3 regions of the Mesorhizobium sp. 113-3-3 genome follow, and region 3 is predicted to be linked to each of the others. Evidence: riboswitches for the same ligand, from Rfam matches in the RefSeq annotation. Region 3 holds a riboswitch; each other region holds the start of a gene.
What was found. Region 3 has a riboswitch for cobalamin ahead of JG746_RS17035 (DUF1636 family protein). Riboswitches for the same ligand answer to the same signal wherever they lie in the genome.
Positions count from the first base shown of each region.

Region 1: it holds a riboswitch for cobalamin, as region 3 does, so the genes downstream of both, JG746_RS23565 (DUF1636 family protein) here and JG746_RS17035 (DUF1636 family protein) in region 3, are expected to answer to the same signal.
Region 2: it holds a riboswitch for cobalamin, as region 3 does, so the genes downstream of both, JG746_RS01970 (aromatic ring-hydroxylating oxygenase subunit alpha) here and JG746_RS17035 (DUF1636 family protein) in region 3, are expected to answer to the same signal.

Region 1 covers NZ_AP023243.1:4,798,061-4,803,433, forward strand. The annotation lists gene JG746_RS23550 (FecCD family ABC transporter permease) at 1-19, opposite strand, end outside; gene JG746_RS23555 (ABC transporter substrate-binding protein) at 19-966, opposite strand; gene JG746_RS23560 (ABC transporter ATP-binding protein) at 1,016-1,804, opposite strand; gene JG746_RS23565 (DUF1636 family protein) at 1,801-2,199, opposite strand; cobalamin riboswitch at 2,291-2,497, opposite strand; gene JG746_RS23570 (winged helix-turn-helix domain-containing tetratricopeptide repeat protein) at 2,662-4,155, opposite strand; gene JG746_RS23575 (AraC family transcriptional regulator) at 4,305-5,138, shown strand; gene JG746_RS23580 (bifunctional helix-turn-helix transcriptional regulator/GNAT family N-acetyltransferase) at 5,145-5,373, opposite strand, start outside.
Region 2 covers NZ_AP023243.1:435,958-441,330, forward strand. The annotation lists gene JG746_RS01950 (ABC transporter ATP-binding protein) at 1-333, shown strand, start outside; gene JG746_RS01955 (DUF680 domain-containing protein) at 420-656, opposite strand; gene JG746_RS01960 (DUF680 domain-containing protein) at 729-935, opposite strand; gene JG746_RS01965 (DUF680 domain-containing protein) at 1,008-1,205, opposite strand; cobalamin riboswitch at 1,701-1,901, shown strand; gene JG746_RS01970 (aromatic ring-hydroxylating oxygenase subunit alpha) at 2,016-3,263, shown strand; gene JG746_RS01975 (hybrid-cluster NAD(P)-dependent oxidoreductase) at 3,284-4,381, shown strand; gene JG746_RS01980 (alpha-ketoglutarate-dependent dioxygenase AlkB family protein) at 4,460-5,089, opposite strand; gene JG746_RS01985 (TonB-dependent siderophore receptor) at 5,337-5,373, shown strand, end outside.
Region 3 covers NZ_AP023243.1:3,498,213-3,503,585, forward strand. The annotation lists gene JG746_RS17025 (cobaltochelatase subunit CobN) at 1-1,406, opposite strand, end outside; gene cobW (cobalamin biosynthesis protein CobW) at 1,426-2,463, opposite strand; gene JG746_RS17035 (DUF1636 family protein) at 2,466-2,894, opposite strand; cobalamin riboswitch at 2,935-3,140, opposite strand; gene JG746_RS17040 (winged helix-turn-helix domain-containing protein) at 3,170-4,369, opposite strand; gene JG746_RS17045 (NADH-quinone oxidoreductase subunit A) at 4,703-5,068, shown strand; gene JG746_RS17050 (NuoB/complex I 20 kDa subunit family protein) at 5,059-5,373, shown strand, end outside.

The sequences.
Region 1 (5,373 bases), 1.3 Mb from region 3:
GCCCGGGGGCAAGAAGCATCAGAACGCTTCCGGATGCATCGCCTTGGCGATCTTGCCGATCGCCTCGATGTTGGCGGGCCCGGGCGTCAGTTCGGCGTAGCGCAGCGCCACGAAGCGCTCGTTCTTGACCGCGTCGGTCTCTTTCATCGCCGGATGGGCCTTCAGGAAATCGAGCAGCTTCTTGTAGCCGCCGCCATCCTGGTAATCGAGCAGGATTAGGAATTGCGGGTTGCGCGACGCCACGGTTTCCCAGTCTGTGTTGCCCCAGCTGGTGTCCATGTCGGCCATGATGTTGTCGCCGCCGGCCGCCGTGATCATGGCGCTGGGGATGGCGAATTTTCCGGCGGTGAACGGCTTGTCCTCACCGGAGTCGTAGAGGAACACACGCGTCCCCTTGGCGTTGCCTACCTTGGCGGTGATATCGGCCAGTTGCGCCTTCCAGCCGGAGACGAGCTTTTCCGCGTCCGCCTCCTTGCCAAAGATCTTGCCGAGCTTTTCCACGTCGCCATACAGAAGATCCATCGAGGCGGCGGGGCGGTTCTTGTCGAGATGGACGCAGCTTTCGCTCAGCACCAACGTCTTGATGCCGTGCGGGGCGAGCGTGTCGGGCGTCACGTCGCCGCCGGGCTTCATGCCATAGTACCAGCCGGCGAAGAGGAAATCGGGCTCGACGGCGACGAGATTCTCGATCGTCGGGTATTTGGGCGCGAGTTCCGGGATGGCGCCTTGCTCGACCTTGAATTCGGGACCGACCTTGTACCATCCGGTGATGCCGGTCAGGCCGACGATCGACGGCTGCAGCTTCAGCGCGAAGGCCATCTCGGCCATGTTGAGATCATGGATGACGGCGCGCTTGGGCGGCGCGTCGAAGGTCAGCGGCTTGCCGCAGCTGTCGACGGTGACCGGGAAGGCGAAGGCCGTCGAGGCCAGCAGCGAGAAGACGAGCGACAGTGCAAGACGTTTCACGGATTTTGCTCCTAGGTTGAACTGTGTCGGAAGAAGGGATGGGTTTCGATCAGGAAGGCGGCGCGGCGCGGTTCGGAACATCGAAGACCGTCAGTTCGCGGTCCTCGGTTGGATGGCGCAGGCGAAATACGTCGACACCGAAAATCTCGCGGATCAGTTTCTGGGTCAGCGCCTCGCGGGGTGCTGCCAGCGCATGCAGCCGCGCTTCGTGCATCACCGCGACCCGGGTAGCGAAGGGCGTCACCAGAGCCAGATCGTGCAGCACCGCGATCACCGTCATGCCGAAGCCGGCGACGAGTTCGAGCAGCTCGCCACGGGCGCGCGGATCGAGATGGTTGGTCGGCTCGTCGAGGAACAACACTTTCGGTTGCTGCGCGATGGCGCGCGCCAGCTGGGCGCGCTGGCGTTCGCCGCCCGACAGCGAGCCGATCGTGCGGCCAAGCAGCGGCAACAGGCCGGTCCGGCGCAGCGCGTCGACGACGATGTCGCGCTCCTCGCTCCTGCGTCTGCGGCCCGCATGCGGGACGCGGCCGAGTTCGACATAGTCGATCACCGCCAGCCGCGGGTCCGGCTGGTCGGTCTGGCCGACGACGGCGATGTGCAGCGCGCGCTCGGCGGTCGAGATCCTGTCCATCCGGCACCCGCCAAGCTTCACCTCGCCCGAACTTGGCCTGAGTATGCCCGACAGCATGCGCAGCAGCGTGGTCTTGCCGGCGCCATTGGGGCCGATGATGGCAAGGCGATCGCCCGCAGCGATAGACAGGCTGACGGCGTGGACCAGATCGCGGCCATTCGCCATGGCGCAGAGGTCGCGGGCTTCGAGAAGCGGAATCGTCATCGGTTGTTGCCCGCGCACTTGCCCGGTCCGGGGATGCGGGCCAGCGTCTTGCCGGCCAGTCGCGGCGGCCGTTGTCCGGAATTGCACCAGCCGTCGGCGAGCGAGGCGTAAAGCCTGGCAAATCGCACGAGATCGCCGGCATCGGCCTCGGCGTCGATGGAGCCGAAGAGATAGGAAGCCTTGCCTGGAGCCTGGAAGGCCACCGTGAGCGGCCGCGCGCAGCCCGCCATGCATTCGACGCCTTCGACCGTGAAGCTATGCGCCACGGCGGGCTCATGGTGGGCCGTGAGCCGGGACCGCAAATCGGCACACAGGCCTTCGCCCGACCTGATCCCGGTCGGGATGTCGCGGCAAAGCGTGCACACGATGATGCGATGATCGATGGCGCCGTCCAACGTTCCGTCACTTTCCAAAACTGGCGACGGAAGGATGTTGGCGAGCCGGCCGACAAGACCGACGTCCACGTCTCCTCCCGGCACACCCCGTCCGGTCAACTCAGTGATGGCAGGTCTCCTGGCTCGCGGGTCTCAGCGCAATCCTGCCTTCCCAGCCTTGCCGGCCAGTGGCATGTCGGATCTTGCTCACCGCTTACAGTTGCGGGGGCAGCCACGGCATCAACCTTTTGCGGGTCTCACCGTGTTCCCTTTTCACCCCTCGCCTTTCGACTCGGGGACCATCACCACGCCATCGTAGATTCCCGCCGATCGCGCCGCAACGGTTTTTGGTCCGATCTCGAATGCGCCGGCAAAATCATCTAATTTGTTATAACGTTACATACACAGTCAGGCAACGATGTCAATCAGGGCCGCTACATAGAAGCGCTTTGGATCTTTGTTTTCGATGCTTAGCGACATGCACTAGCCAAGGGCGAGTCTGACGCCTTCGGCGAGATGCTCCGCATCGGCCTTGTTCTCGAACGGAACGCCGCGCAGCGCATAGTCGATCGGTAAAAACGGATCGCCCTCCTCGATGAGGACGATCTGCCGCCGCGCCTTCTCCATGTCGCCCATCTGCGCATAGCAGGCCGCCAGCCTTGTGCGGATCCAGGGCGCCGGGCGCGTCGCCAGCTCCAGCGCTTCCGCCGCCTGCCGGTATTCCCCCATCATATAGAGCGCGAGTGCCCGGTCGAACTGGTACCAGTGCGGGTGCAAGGGATCGATGCGGATGCCGCGCGCCAGCCAGTCGAGCGCCTCGAGCGGCCGGCCGCGCATGGTCAGCAGCATGCCCATCTGCCCGATGCTGTCGGCATCGTAGGGGTTGAGCTGCAGCGCGATGCGCAAATGATGTTCCGCCGCTTCGTGGTCGCGCATATAGAGGCGGATCAGCGACTGCACGCGGTGACCGGTCGGCTGGTCCGGCGACAGAGCGAGGCCCTTGTCGGCAAGGTCGCGCGCATTTTCCAGCACCGCATCTCTGGCACGTCCGAACTCTCCGTCCAAAGCCCGCACCAGGGCAAGATAGGTATAGGCCAGGCCGTAGTTCGGGTCCTTGGCGATGGCCGCCTCGAACAGGATTTCCGCGCTGCGCTGGTCGGTCTGTGCGGGATCGCGCAACATCGCAAAGCCACGCAGCAGAAGCTCGTAGGCGGCAAGGCTGGTTATCGGCTTGCGTGAGGCCTGTTCCAGCCCGGCATTGGCGACCCTCGTGACCAACCGGCTGACGATCTGCTCGACGATCTGACGCTCGATCGCGAACAGGCCATCGCCCTGCGACTGGTAGCGGTCGCCCCAGAGCTGGCTGGCGGTGGCGATGTCGATGAGGCTGACGGCCACGACGACATGCTCGCCCTGCCGGCGCAGCGAGCCCTCAACCAGATAGTCGGCACCGATACGGGCACGGATCTGCGGCCACTCGGCGCGGCCATAGGAGCCGAAAGAAAAACTTGAGTTGCGCGCCAGCACGGTGACCGTGCCGAAGCGAGCGACGCCGTTGATGAGATCCTCGGCGAAACCGTCGACCATGGCCTCGTCGACCGGGTCCCCGCTCTCGTTGCGGAAGCGCACCACCGCCACGATCGGCTGGGCGCCGATCTTCGGCGCGGCTTCCATCCCGGCCGCCAGCATATAGCCGCGCTTGGAGACCGTGCGCACCATCTCTCCGCCCAGCACCTTGCGGATTTCGCGCACCGACTGCGTCAGCGAATCCTCGGTGACATAGACGCCCGGCCAGACGGCATCCATCAGCTCCGACTTCGGCACGACCCGGCCCATGTTGCGGGCAAGGTGCGAGAGCAGCGCATAGGCCTTGGGGCGCAGGAACAGCGGCTCGTTGACGTCACGCAGCGTGCCCATGGCAAGGTCGAGTGTGAACCCGCCAAACCGGAACACCTGGTCGGCAACCGCGGCAGTCATCGGGACACCCCTTCCCCGGGCATGGGATCATGCCGCATCAATTCCCACGTCGACGCGGCACGGACACATGCATTATTGCCCAATGCGCAATTTCGATCAAACTGGCCGTCGACACGGTCAGTAATGTCGGCGCGCCAATGCGAGGAACCATGAACCCGACCGAGAAAGCGCTGTGGTTTGTCGAAAGCCATCTGCCGGAGGCGATCTCGCTGGACGACGTCGCGGCAAGCAGCGGCGTGTCGCGCTTTCATGTGACGCGCGCCTTCGGCGCCGCCACCGGCCGCTCCGTCATGGGCTATATGCGCGCGCGGCGCTTGAGCGAGGCGGCGCGCAGGCTGGCCGAAGGGGCGCCCGACATCCTCTCGGTTGCGCTCGAGGCCGGCTACAACTCGCATGAGGCCTTCACCCGGGCTTTCCGCGACCAGTTCGGCACCACGCCGGAGCTGGTGCGCGCGCAAGGCTCGACCAACACGCTCGACCTCGTGGAGCCTATCCTGATGGACCAGTCCTTTCTCACCAACCTCGAGCCGCCGCGCTTCGAGACCAGCCGGCCGTTCCTGATCGCGGGGCTGGGCGAACGCTACAGTTGCGAAACCAGCGCCGCCATTCCGATGCAGTGGCAGCGCTTTGGCCCGTATATCGGCAACATTCCGGGCGAGACCGGCGACGTCGCCTATGGCGTCTGCGTCAACGGCGACGATGCCGGGAATTTCGACTACATCGCCGGCGTCGAGGTCTCGGACTTTTCCGACCTTCCCCGAGAGTTCAGCCGCGTTCGGGTACCCGCGCAGAAATATGCGGTGTTTTCGCATCGCGAGCACATCTCGACCATCCGCCGCACGGTCAACACGATCTGGAACAAATGGCTGCCGGCCTCAGGGCACGAAATAGCGGACGCGCCGGAATTCGAACGCTACGGCCCGGAGTTCGATCCGCGCAGCGGCAATGGCGGGCTGGAGATCTGGATACCGGTCAAGGGTTAATCGGCACTACAATTTCAAATCCCAGGTCTGACCGACCAGATCCTTGCCGAAGGAATGGTGGCGCTCTTCATCGATCAGCCTGAAGCCGGCCGCCTGGTAGATGCGACGGGCCGAGCCCAGTATGTCGTTGGTCCAAAGCGTCAGCGTCTTGTAACCCTTGGCTCGCGCGAAGGCGATGCATTCGTCGACAAGGCGCGCGCCGATGCCAAGGCCGCGGGCCGAAGGCTCGACATAA
Region 2 (5,373 bases), 3.1 Mb from region 3:
GGTCGCAAGGCGACGGTGCCGATCACGACGCCCGCCTCGGCCAAGGGCGCGGCGGTCAGTTTCGGCGTGCGGCCGGAAGACCTGATCATCGCCAGCGATACGGAGTATCTGTTCGAGGGAACGGTCGACTATGTCGAGCAGCTTGGCGAGGTCCAGCTGGTCTATGTCGACATCGGCCGCGCCGACCTGCCGCTGGTGACCAAACTGCCGGGCAATGTCGAGGTCAAGCGCGGTTCGACATTGCGGCTGAGCGCCAACGCCGAGGACCTGCATATCTTCGACGCGGACGGACATTCCTTCGCGCTGCAAAAGCCGGAAGCAAAAGCGGCCTGAGGCCGCACGCACTGCCGGGTCAAAGCGACACAAAAAAGAGCGGCGGGCTAGGCTCGCCGCTCTTTCTTGGAAATCAGCTTCGGCTGTTAACGGCCGAAGAGGTTCCGGTCGCTGCCCTGAGGAGCGGACTTCTGCACGTCGCCCGACGAATTGAGCAGCTTGTAGACAGGCGAGCCGTTCTCGCGAATCGAAGCCGTACGCGAGTTGTCGATCGAAGTTACGGCGGGCTGGTTGGCGCCATCGGAGCCATAATTGTCACTGCCCGCGAAAGCACTGCCGGGGATAGCCAGAACGGCGGCGGCAGCAAGGATGATCTTGTTCATTTTAGTCTCCTGAATTTCTTAAGATCGGCCGGAGCAGCGAGCGGAAAGCCCGCCGCTAGCCGCGATCGGTTGTTAGTTGTTGCCGAAAAGGTTGCGGTCGGAGCCCTGCTGAGCAGGAGCCTGGGTGGCCGGAGCCGACTTGCCGACCGAAGCCGTGTAGGAATTGTCGACCGCAGCGGCCGGCTGGTTGGCACCGTTGGAACCGTAGTTGTCGCTGCCGGCGAAGGCGCTGCCGGAAATGGCCAGGACGGCGGCGGCAGCAAGGATGATCTTGTTCATGATAGTCTCCTGAATTTCTTGAGGTCAGCCGTGGCAGCGGGCGAAAAGCCCGCCACCAGCCGCCATCGGTTGTTAGTTGTTGCCGAACAGGTTGTGATCGGCGCCCTGGGCAGGCGTCTGAGCAGCCGGTTCCGACTTCTTGGTCGAAGCGGTGTACGAGCTGTCGACAGCCGTGGCTGCGGCGGCATTCGAACCATAGTGGTCGCTACCAGCGAAGGCGCTGCCGGAAATTGCCAGAAGGGCGGCGGCAGTGAGAACAATCTTTTTCATTTTTAGTACTCCAGTATTTTTTCCGTCCGTCTAGCGGCGTGTCTTGGGATTGAAATCGCGTCGTTCGGACAGCCCCGATGTGGGAAAGCCCTCTCGCCGTTTCCAATCACGAAGTTGTTCCGTGTGGACCAAGGATTCACCACTTGAAATTGCGCCAAGGCGGTCCACGTGAAACATTTTCCTACTTGATATCAGACTGTTAGCTAAAACCAGTGCTGCGATCACCAACTGTATCGGGGGCCCGTCGTTCACACCGTCCTGCACGCACCGTCAACAGAAACGAACCGTTCGGTTCGATTTTAGACTTTGCTAATAGTCACTTTTCGATACCGTTAACCTTTTTTGCGCCGGTTCCGGGTCGATCTTGCCGAACGGCACCGCCGCCACCGGGGGCGATTTTCGTGAGGGCTGTCCGTGCCCTGTTCGTTGCGCATGCGTGTCGCGCCACATGGATGCGATGTCGCTTTCATGCCGATGTCGCAAACGCTGTCGTGATTAGATCATGTCATCTCAGGTGCCGCTTCGTGACGACGGGGCGGAGAATTGGGAAGCCGGTCAAAGTCCGGCGCTGCCCCCGCAACGGTGGTGGAGTTCAAGTCGCAACGGGAGACCACTGGGCGAAAGCCTGGGAAGGTGTCGCGACCGTCCGCAAGGACACTCCAGAGCCCGGAAACCAGCCCGAGATTTTTGAACTCGACTGATCGCGGTGGGCGGTCAAGAGGCGGACGGCGCATGCCCGGCTTTTGCCGTTCTGCGTCTAATCCTTCCTCAATCACCACCAGTTCAGTCCTTGAAGCATGAGGACAGGACATGGATGCGCGCAACGATATGCTGAGGCTCTTGAACGGCCGCAGAGAGGGCTTCTCGCTCGAGCAGCCCTTCTACACCGATCCCGATTTCTTCAAGCTCGACATGGAGCTGATCTGGTATCGCGACTGGCTGTTCATCGGCCATGATTGCGAACTTCCCAAGCCCGGCAGCTTCATCACCGTGCAGATCGGCGACTATCCGGTCGTGCTGGTGCGCGATCAGCAGGGCAAGATCAATGCCTTCCACAATTCCTGCCGCCATCGTGGCAGCCGTGTCTGCAACACCGACAGGGGCATGGCCGCCAAGCTGGTCTGCCCCTATCACCAGTGGACCTATGAGCTGGACGGAAGGCTGCTGTTTGCCCGCCAGATGGCCGACGGTTTCGACAAGAGCCAGTTCGGCCTGAAGCCGGTCGCCTGCGAAAGCGTGGCCGGCTATGTCTTCATCTGCCTGGCCAAGGAGCCGGCCGACTTCGCGCCGATGCGGGCGATGATCGAACCCTATCTCAAGCCGCACCGGCTCGGCGAAGCAAAGATCGCCTTCGAGAGCACGATCGTCGAGAAGGGCAACTGGAAGCTCGTCTGGGAAAACAACCGCGAGTGCTACCATTGCGCCGGCAACCATCCGGAGCTGTGCAAGACCTTCCCGGAAGCCCCGACGGTGACCGGCGTGCAAGGCGCCGACAGCGATCCGGAGATGCTGGCGCACTGGGCCAAATGCGAGGCCGCCGGCCTGCCGAGCAAGTTCCGCATCGACCCGGCCGGGCAATACCGCGCCACCCGCGCGCCGCTGCTGCGCGACGCTGTCAGCTACACGATGAACGGCAAGCGCGCGGTGAAGAAGAACCTGTCTGACACGGTCTCGGCCGATCGCATCGGCACGTTGATGCACTATCACTACCCGACGACCTGGAACCATATCCTCATCGATCATGCCGTCACCTTCCGCGTGCTGCCGATCAGCGCGACGGAAACGGCGGTGACGACGAAGTGGCTGGTCCACAAGGATGCGGTCGAGGGCGTCGACTACGATCTTGCCGAACTCACCCATGTCTGGACCGAGACCAACGACCAGGACCGCCGCATCGTCGAGGAAAACGCCTTCGGCATCCTGTCGCCGGCCTATGAGCCCGGTCCCTACTCGGAGCTGCACGAGGGCGGCGTGATCCAGTTCGTCGACTGGTACGCGCGCTTCATCGGTCCGCGCCTTGCCGATGACGGCCGGCCTGCGCTGCGCAGTGTCGCTTGAGAGGTTGAGGGATGAACGCGATGACTGACCTTGGCCTTTATCGCCATCTTGATCAGATGGCGCCCTGGAACGACAGGCTGCAGGTGCTGGAAGTGATCGGCGTCAGCGACGAGGCGCCTGACGTCAAGACCTTCACCTTCCGCTCCGACAACCAGACCTGGTTCCGCTACAAGCCGGGCCAGTTCGTGACGCTGGAACTGCCGACGCCGGACGGGCCGCTGATGCGCACCTATACGCTGTCGTCCTCGCCGTCGCGGCCGTTCTCGATCGCGGTGACGGTGAAGGCGCAGGCCGGCAGCATCGGCACACGCTGGATGTTCGATCATCTGGTGCCCGGTTCGCACGTCAAGGCCTATGGGCCGAACGGCGACTTTTCGCTGCACAGCCACCCGGCGGCCAAATATCTGTTCATCTCGGCCGGTTCCGGCGTGACACCGATGATGTCGATGCTGCGCTGGCTGAACGATTGCGCGCCGTGGACCGATGTCGGCTTCGTCAACTGCGCGCGACGCCCGGAAGAGATCATCTTCCGCAAGGAGCTCGAACTGCTCGGCGGCCATATGCCGGGCCTGTCGCTCGGCTTCATGATCGAGGAACGGTCGAGCCGCGAGGGCTGGTACGGCCATATGGGCCGCATCGACGCGATCCGGCTGCCGCTGCTGGCGCCCGATTTCCGCGAACGCGAGATCTTCTGCTGCGGTCCGGATCCTTTCATGCGCGCCGTTCGCGGCATGCTGGAAGCCGCCGGCTTCGACATGACGAAATACCATCAGGAGAGCTTTGCCGCACCCGTGATGGAGGAGGTCCCGGCACCGTTCGCGTCGCCCGGCGAAGACGGCGTGGCCGTTCCCGTCGAAGCAACACCGATCCGCTTCGCGCTTTCGGATGTCGATGCCGAGTGCGTCGCCGGGCAGACCGTTCTGCAGACGGCGCGCGCCTCCGGCGTGCGGATACCCGCGGCCTGCGAATTCGGCCTGTGCGGAACCTGCAAGGTGAAGAAAGTCTCGGGCGCCGTCGAAATGAGCCACAATGGCGGCATCCTCGATCACGAGATCGATGACGGCTTCATCCTTGCCTGCTGCTCGAAGCCGCTGTCGGCGCTCGAAATCGAGGCGTAACAGCGGTCGGGAGGACCCTGCATGGCGGCCTTGCCAAGCAGTGGCGGCTGCTTGATAGGAACGTGGGTCAAGGTCGGCTCATAAGCCGTTCTCGTGCGGCTTGGTCACCCGCCGCAGCGTCAGATTGATCCTACCGCCATTCTTGAGCAGCGCCGAGGTCGAGGGATAGATGCGGTCGACACCGTGGAAGGCGAGACGGCCCTCGCCGCCAAGCACGACGACGTCGCCGCTCTTCAGCCTGAACGATTTGGTGGCGCCGTCGCGCGTCGTCTGGCCGACCCTGAACAGGCAATCATCGCCCAGCGACACGGAGACGACGGGCGCCGAAAAGTCGGCCTCGTCGCGATCCTGGTGCAGGCCCATCTTTGCATCCGCCGTGTAGAAATTGATCAGACAGGCCTCCGGCGGATTCGGATATCCCGACACCTGCCGCCACAGATCGAGCAGGCCCTGCGGAATCGGCGGCCATGGCTCCCCGGTCAGCGGATGCGTCGGCTGGTAGCGATAGCCGCGCTCCTTGTCGGTGACCCAGCCGAGCGGGCCGCAATTGGTCATGCGCACGCTCATCTCCTTGCCGGTGCGCGGCATGGCCGGCACGAACAGCGGCGCCCGCTGGACGATGCCTCTCACCGCCTCGACCAGCGCCTCTTGGGTGGCGCGGGAGAGATAGGCCGGCATGTGGCGGACGCCGTTGGGCAGAACGAGCATGGAATAGCGCACCTTGAGATGGTTCGAGACGGCAAGATGCCACCATCTACGGAAAACAGCGACCCGAAAGCCGTCGCCAGTGTCACCGCAGGTGCCGATGTGAATTCACGCCCCGCTCCGCGAAAGGCGGTTGACGGATAAACATGAATTTCATAGTCAAGTTTTTAACTTGAGTGTTTGAGGCAACAATTCTGGATGCCGGCGAGTGGGAGAGGTCGCCGGCGGCGAATGGCAAAGAGCGAGGCATATCGGCTTGACATTTCATCAGGGGTCTAACTCGATCG
Region 3 (5,373 bases):
TCCAGTAAACCCAACAGCTCACGCGCCGTTTGCGGAATCCCCCCAACCACATAACCCTGCTCCTTTAGGTCATGCAGCATGGCCAGCACGCTCGACGGGACATCCAGGCCGACCGCATAGCCAGTCCTGCCCGGCGCGCTCGGGTAGTCCGGGATCAGGATGGCCAGTTTTCGCTCGGTGCGGGGTGTCGCCTGCAGCTTGATGTAGGCCGCCACACGGTCGGCCACCTGCGCCACGCGATCCGGTTCCGGCCGATTGGCGAAGGCGCGGTGGCCAAGTGCGGGATCGACATCGCTTTCGCCCTTGAAGGAAATGGCGCCGGCGAGGATGCGGCCGTCCAGTTCGGGCAGCACGACATGCATGGCGAGGTCGGCGGGTGCCAGGCCGCGCTGGTTGTTCTCCCAGACGTCGCGGCGGGTGGTGGCGACGATGACCTGGAAGACGGGCACGCCGGCGCGGTCGAAAAGGGTTTCCACGCCGGGTTCGGCGCCGGAGGCGAAGGCGGTCGCGGTGATGATGGCGGCGGGTTTGAGCGCGGCGAGGGCCGTTTCGACGAAGGCCAGGGAGGCCGGGTCTTTCAGGCTGGAGACGAAGATGGGAACAGGCGCCATGCCGCGCTGGCGCAGCGCTTCAAAAAGGGCGTCGATGGGCGCGACGTCGGCGGCCAGCAGCATCGAGCGGTAGAAGAGGATCGGCACGACCTTTCCCTCCCCCTCGAGGGGAGGGTGGCCCGCAGGGCCGGGTGGGGTCGGTACGACCGGACGCGACGTTTCTTTGCGTTGGCGCGCTTCGGAGAGGACCCCACCCCCGGCCTGCGGCCGGACCCTCCCCTCGAGGGGGAGGGGGACGACGCCGCGGTTCGGCTCGTAGTAGCCCGCTTTCGGCACGCTGACCGGCTCAGTCACATAAGCATCCTGCCCAGCCAACCCCGCCAGCCGCTGCACCAGTGCGCCCATATTGGCCGGGCCGCCCTCGCGGAAATAGCCGAGCAGCGCGTCCAATTCCTGGCGCGGCAGCGTCGAGGCTTCGATCAGCCTGAGATCCTCGTCGTGGCTTTCGCCGGGAAGCAGCGCCAGTTTTATGCCGCGCTCGCGTGCGGTCGAGGCCAACTGGTCACAGCCATAGCGCCACCAGTCGTAGCCGCCGAGGATGCGCACCAGTATGATCTTGGCGTGGCGCGCGACACTGTCGATCCAGAGATCGACGGACATCGGATGGCGAAGGTCGCGCAGTGCCGCCAGCCGCATCGAGGGCAGGCGGCCGGCATCCGCCTTCCACGCGGTAGCAAGTCCGGCGAGATCGCTGTCGGTGAAGGACAGGGCCACGATATCCGCTGGCGTCTGCCGCAGATCGACCGGCTCGGCGAGATCGTCGAGCGAGGCGGAGGTCGTGGTGAGGATATGCATCGCGGCCCGTGTCTGAAAATCAGCCGGCGAGTATACGCTCGATTGCCGGGCGGTTCAGCCCCTTGAGGCCGATGACGACGAGGCGCGAGCGGCGGTCGTCCTCGGCGGTCCAGGCGCGGTCATAGTAATGATTGACGCGCGGGCCGACGGCCTGCAGCAGGAGCCGCATCGGCTTGCCGCCGACTTCGACGAAGCCTTTCACGCGCAGCACGTTTTCCTGTTCGGCCGCGGTGGCGACGCGCTTGGCCAGTTCGTCCGGATTGGCGATCGACGGGATGTCGACGATGAAGGTGTCGAAATCGTCATGCTCGTGGTCGAAGGCGCCGTCATGGTGGGATTTGCGGTTCTCGATGTCGTCCTCGACGGCGAGACCGAGCCCGAGCAGCACCGAGGGATCGACCTTGCCGTGCGAGGTCGGCACGATCTTCACGGCGCGGGCGGAGTGTTCGCCAATGATGGCGTTGGCGCGGGCCGAACCGGCGGCGTCCATCAGGTCACTCTTCGACAGGATGATCAGGTCGGCGCAGGCGATCTGGTCCTCGAACAATTCCTCGACCGGGTCGTCATGGTCGAGGGAGTCGTCAGCAGTCCTCTGCGCCTGCAGGGCGTCCATGTCGTTGGCGACGCGGCCTTCGGCAAGTGCGGGGCCGTCGACCACGGCGATGACGCCATCGACGGTGACGCGGCTCTTCACCGTCGGCCACTGGAACGCCTGGACCAGCGGCTTGGGCAGAGCGAGGCCGGAGGTTTCGATCAGGATGTGGTCGACCTTGGGGTTGAGCGACAGGATCTGGTCGAGCGCCGGTACGAAATCGTCGGCCACGGTGCAGCAGATGCAGCCATTGGCCAGTTCGACGATGTTTTCCTCCGGACAGGTGTCGATGCCGCACCCCTTCAAAATCTCGCCGTCGATGCCGATGTCGCCGAACTCGTTGACGATGATGGCAATGCGCTTGCCGCCGGCGTTTTCCAGGAGATGGCGGACCAGCGTCGTCTTGCCGGCGCCGAGGAAGCCGGTGACGACGGTACAGGGGACGCGGGATACGGAAGCGCTCATGATCAATCCTTCAACAGGCCGAGGGGAGGAATACGGGCAACGAGGCCGCGCTTGAGGGAATCGGGCCGGCCACGCCAGGGGATGAGGCCGTCCGTCGAGATGGCGAAGAGCTTCGCGCCGGTGACGAGGTCGGCGCCGCTGGCCACGGTCAGGTCGCCGAAGACATAGCTCCAGCAGCCGTCGCGCAGGATGGCGGCGCTCAGCCGGCGCTTGCAATTGCCGAGGCATTCGACCGTGCGGATGCGGATGTTTTCATCCGATGCGGCGCGTCGCGTGTCGTCAGCCAACAGTTCGCCGGCGCGGGGGTGGGCGTCGGAGCCGGTCTCGTCGCGACAGGACGCGCAGACGATGACGGTGACGCCGGCCAAGGCTTCGCTGTCGGCGGATGAGATATCCGCTGTGCCAGCCGAAAAACTGCCGTTCTGGTCCAAAAAACCGGGCTCCTTGCCCGGAAACCCGCCGGGCGATCGGATTCTTTTGTCGCAGACGGCAGGTCTCCTGGCTCGCGGGTCATCGCCTTGGGTGCCGCCTTCCCGGGAAACTCCCAGTGGCTTTCGGCCTTGGCTCATCGCTTACAGTTGCGGGGACAGCCGCGGATTTGAGATTTTTCACCCCGCACCGCATTCCCTCTTAGCCCCTGCCGTTGCGGGCAGGGGACCGTCTGGACCGGATTTAGGCTTTTGCGGGTAGCGGTGTCAACGCGGGCTTACGACACCGTCATGTCGGCCAGCGCCGGACCCAGATCGCCGGCGGACGTCACGTCCATGCGTTCAAGGCCGAGCCAGCCCTGCATCTGTTTCAATTCCTCGAACAGTTGCGCGGCGGTTTCGGGCGGCGCGCCGGGCTCGGCGTAGGCGGCGTGGACGCGCAGCACGCTGGCCGGCCGGTCCGCCTTGAGGTCGACGCGGGCGACGATCCGGTCGCCGAGCAGGAAGGGGAGGACGTAGTAGCCGTATTGGCGCTTTTCGACCGGCGTGTAGATCTCGATGCGGTAGTGGAAATCGAACAGCCGCTCCGAGCGCGAGCGCTCGAAGACGACCGGATCGAATGGCGCGAGCAAAGCGCGCGCCTCGATTTTCCGGGGCAGGCGGGCATCCTTGTGAAGGTAAGCCGGCTTGTCCCAACCCTCGACTCGCACCTGCAGCAGTTCTCCAGTCTCGACCAGTTCCTCCAGCCGGCCCTTCATGTCGGCCGGCGACAGCCGAAAGTAGTCGCGCAAATCGCCTGATGTCGCGATGCCATGGGCGCGGGCGGAAATGCGCAGCAATTCGCGGTGCGCGTCCTCCGGGGTGGGCACCGGCAGGTCGAGGATCGCCTGCGGCAGCACGCGCTCGGGCAGGTCGTAGAAGCGCTCGAAGCCGCGGCGGTGCGCCGTCGTGATACGCCCGGCCCAGAACAGCCACTCGAAGGCATGCTTGGCATGGCTCCAGCCCCACCAGCCGCCGGAGCCTTTCTGGCCTTCCAGTGCCGAAGCGGCGATCGGACCGCGCTCGGCGACCGCGCGGTAGATCTCTTCTATATAGGCGGCGTGCTCGCGGCCCCATTTGGCCAGGCCCAGATACATCTCGTCGCCCCGTTCGGCGCGCTGCATGCGCCAGCGCATCAGCGGATAGGTCTCGACCGGCAGGAAGGAGGCCTCGTGCGCCCAGTATTCGAAGACCGTGCGCTTGCGCGTCACGGCGGCATTGTCGAGCAGAGCGAGCGGGTAGGGGCCAAGCCGCGAATAGAGCGGCATGTAGTGCGCGCGCACCACCGCGCTGACGGAATCGATCTGCAGCAGGCCGGTGCGAGAGAGCACGCGGGCGAAGTGGCGGCGGTCGGGCGTTCCGCCGGGACGAGGGTCGAGAAACCCTTGAGCGGCCAGCGCGATGCGGCGGGCCATGGGAAGCGAGATCTTTTCCTTCATGCAGGCATCACTCTGAGGGGGCTTGGCTGTGCGTCTGACCGGTGATTCCGGCCCATGCTAGCAGGGTTTTGGCGGCAATCCTGTCAGGAGAGAAAAGTGGAGTAAAAAACGAAGGAAATCAAACAGGAGCGGATCGGACCAGTTTCTTCGGATATGCCGTCCAGGTCGGTGTTTTGAACAAGGTTTGACTTGCTTCGCTGGAAGTGCTGCGCTAACCCTCGCCGCGTTGCAGCATAGGCCCCTTAAAACGGTTCAGCGGTTAATCTGTCACGCTTCCGCATTAAGGTCCGGTGCTGTAATCAAAGTGGATTGGCGCCAACGGAAAGCCGCTGCATGAACGCACTCCTCAGTTCATACCTGCCCATCGTCCTGTTCATCGGCGTGGCGCTGGTCGTCGGCCTGGCGCTGCTGGCCGCACCGTTCCTGGTGGCCTACCGCAATCCCGACCCCGAAAAGCTTTCCGCCTACGAGTGCGGTTTCAACTCGTTCGACGACGCCCGCATGAAATTCGACATCCGTTTCTACCTGGTGTCGATCCTGTTCATCATCTTCGACCTCGAAGTGGCCTTCCTGTTTCCCTGGGCGGTGTCCTTCACGAAGATCGGCATGCTGGGTTTCTGGTCGATGATGGTGTTTTTGGCAGTGCTGACCATCGGCTTTGCCTATGAATGGAAAAAAGGAGCGCTGGAATGGGATTGAACGACAGTTCAGGCACCCTCGTCGCGCCGAAGCCGAAGGGCATTATCGATCCCAACACCGGAAGGCCGGTGGGGGAGGACGATCCCTTCTTCCTCGAAATCAACAATGAGCTCGCCGACAAGGGGTTCCTGGTCACCTCGACCGAGGCGCTGATCACCTGGGCGCGCTCGGGCTCGCTGATGTTCATGACCTTCGGTCTGGCGTGCTGCGCGGTGGAGATGATCCACACCTCGATGCCGCGCTACGACTCGGAGCGTTTCGGCGTCGCGCCGCGCGCCTCGCCGCGCCAGTCTGACATCATGATC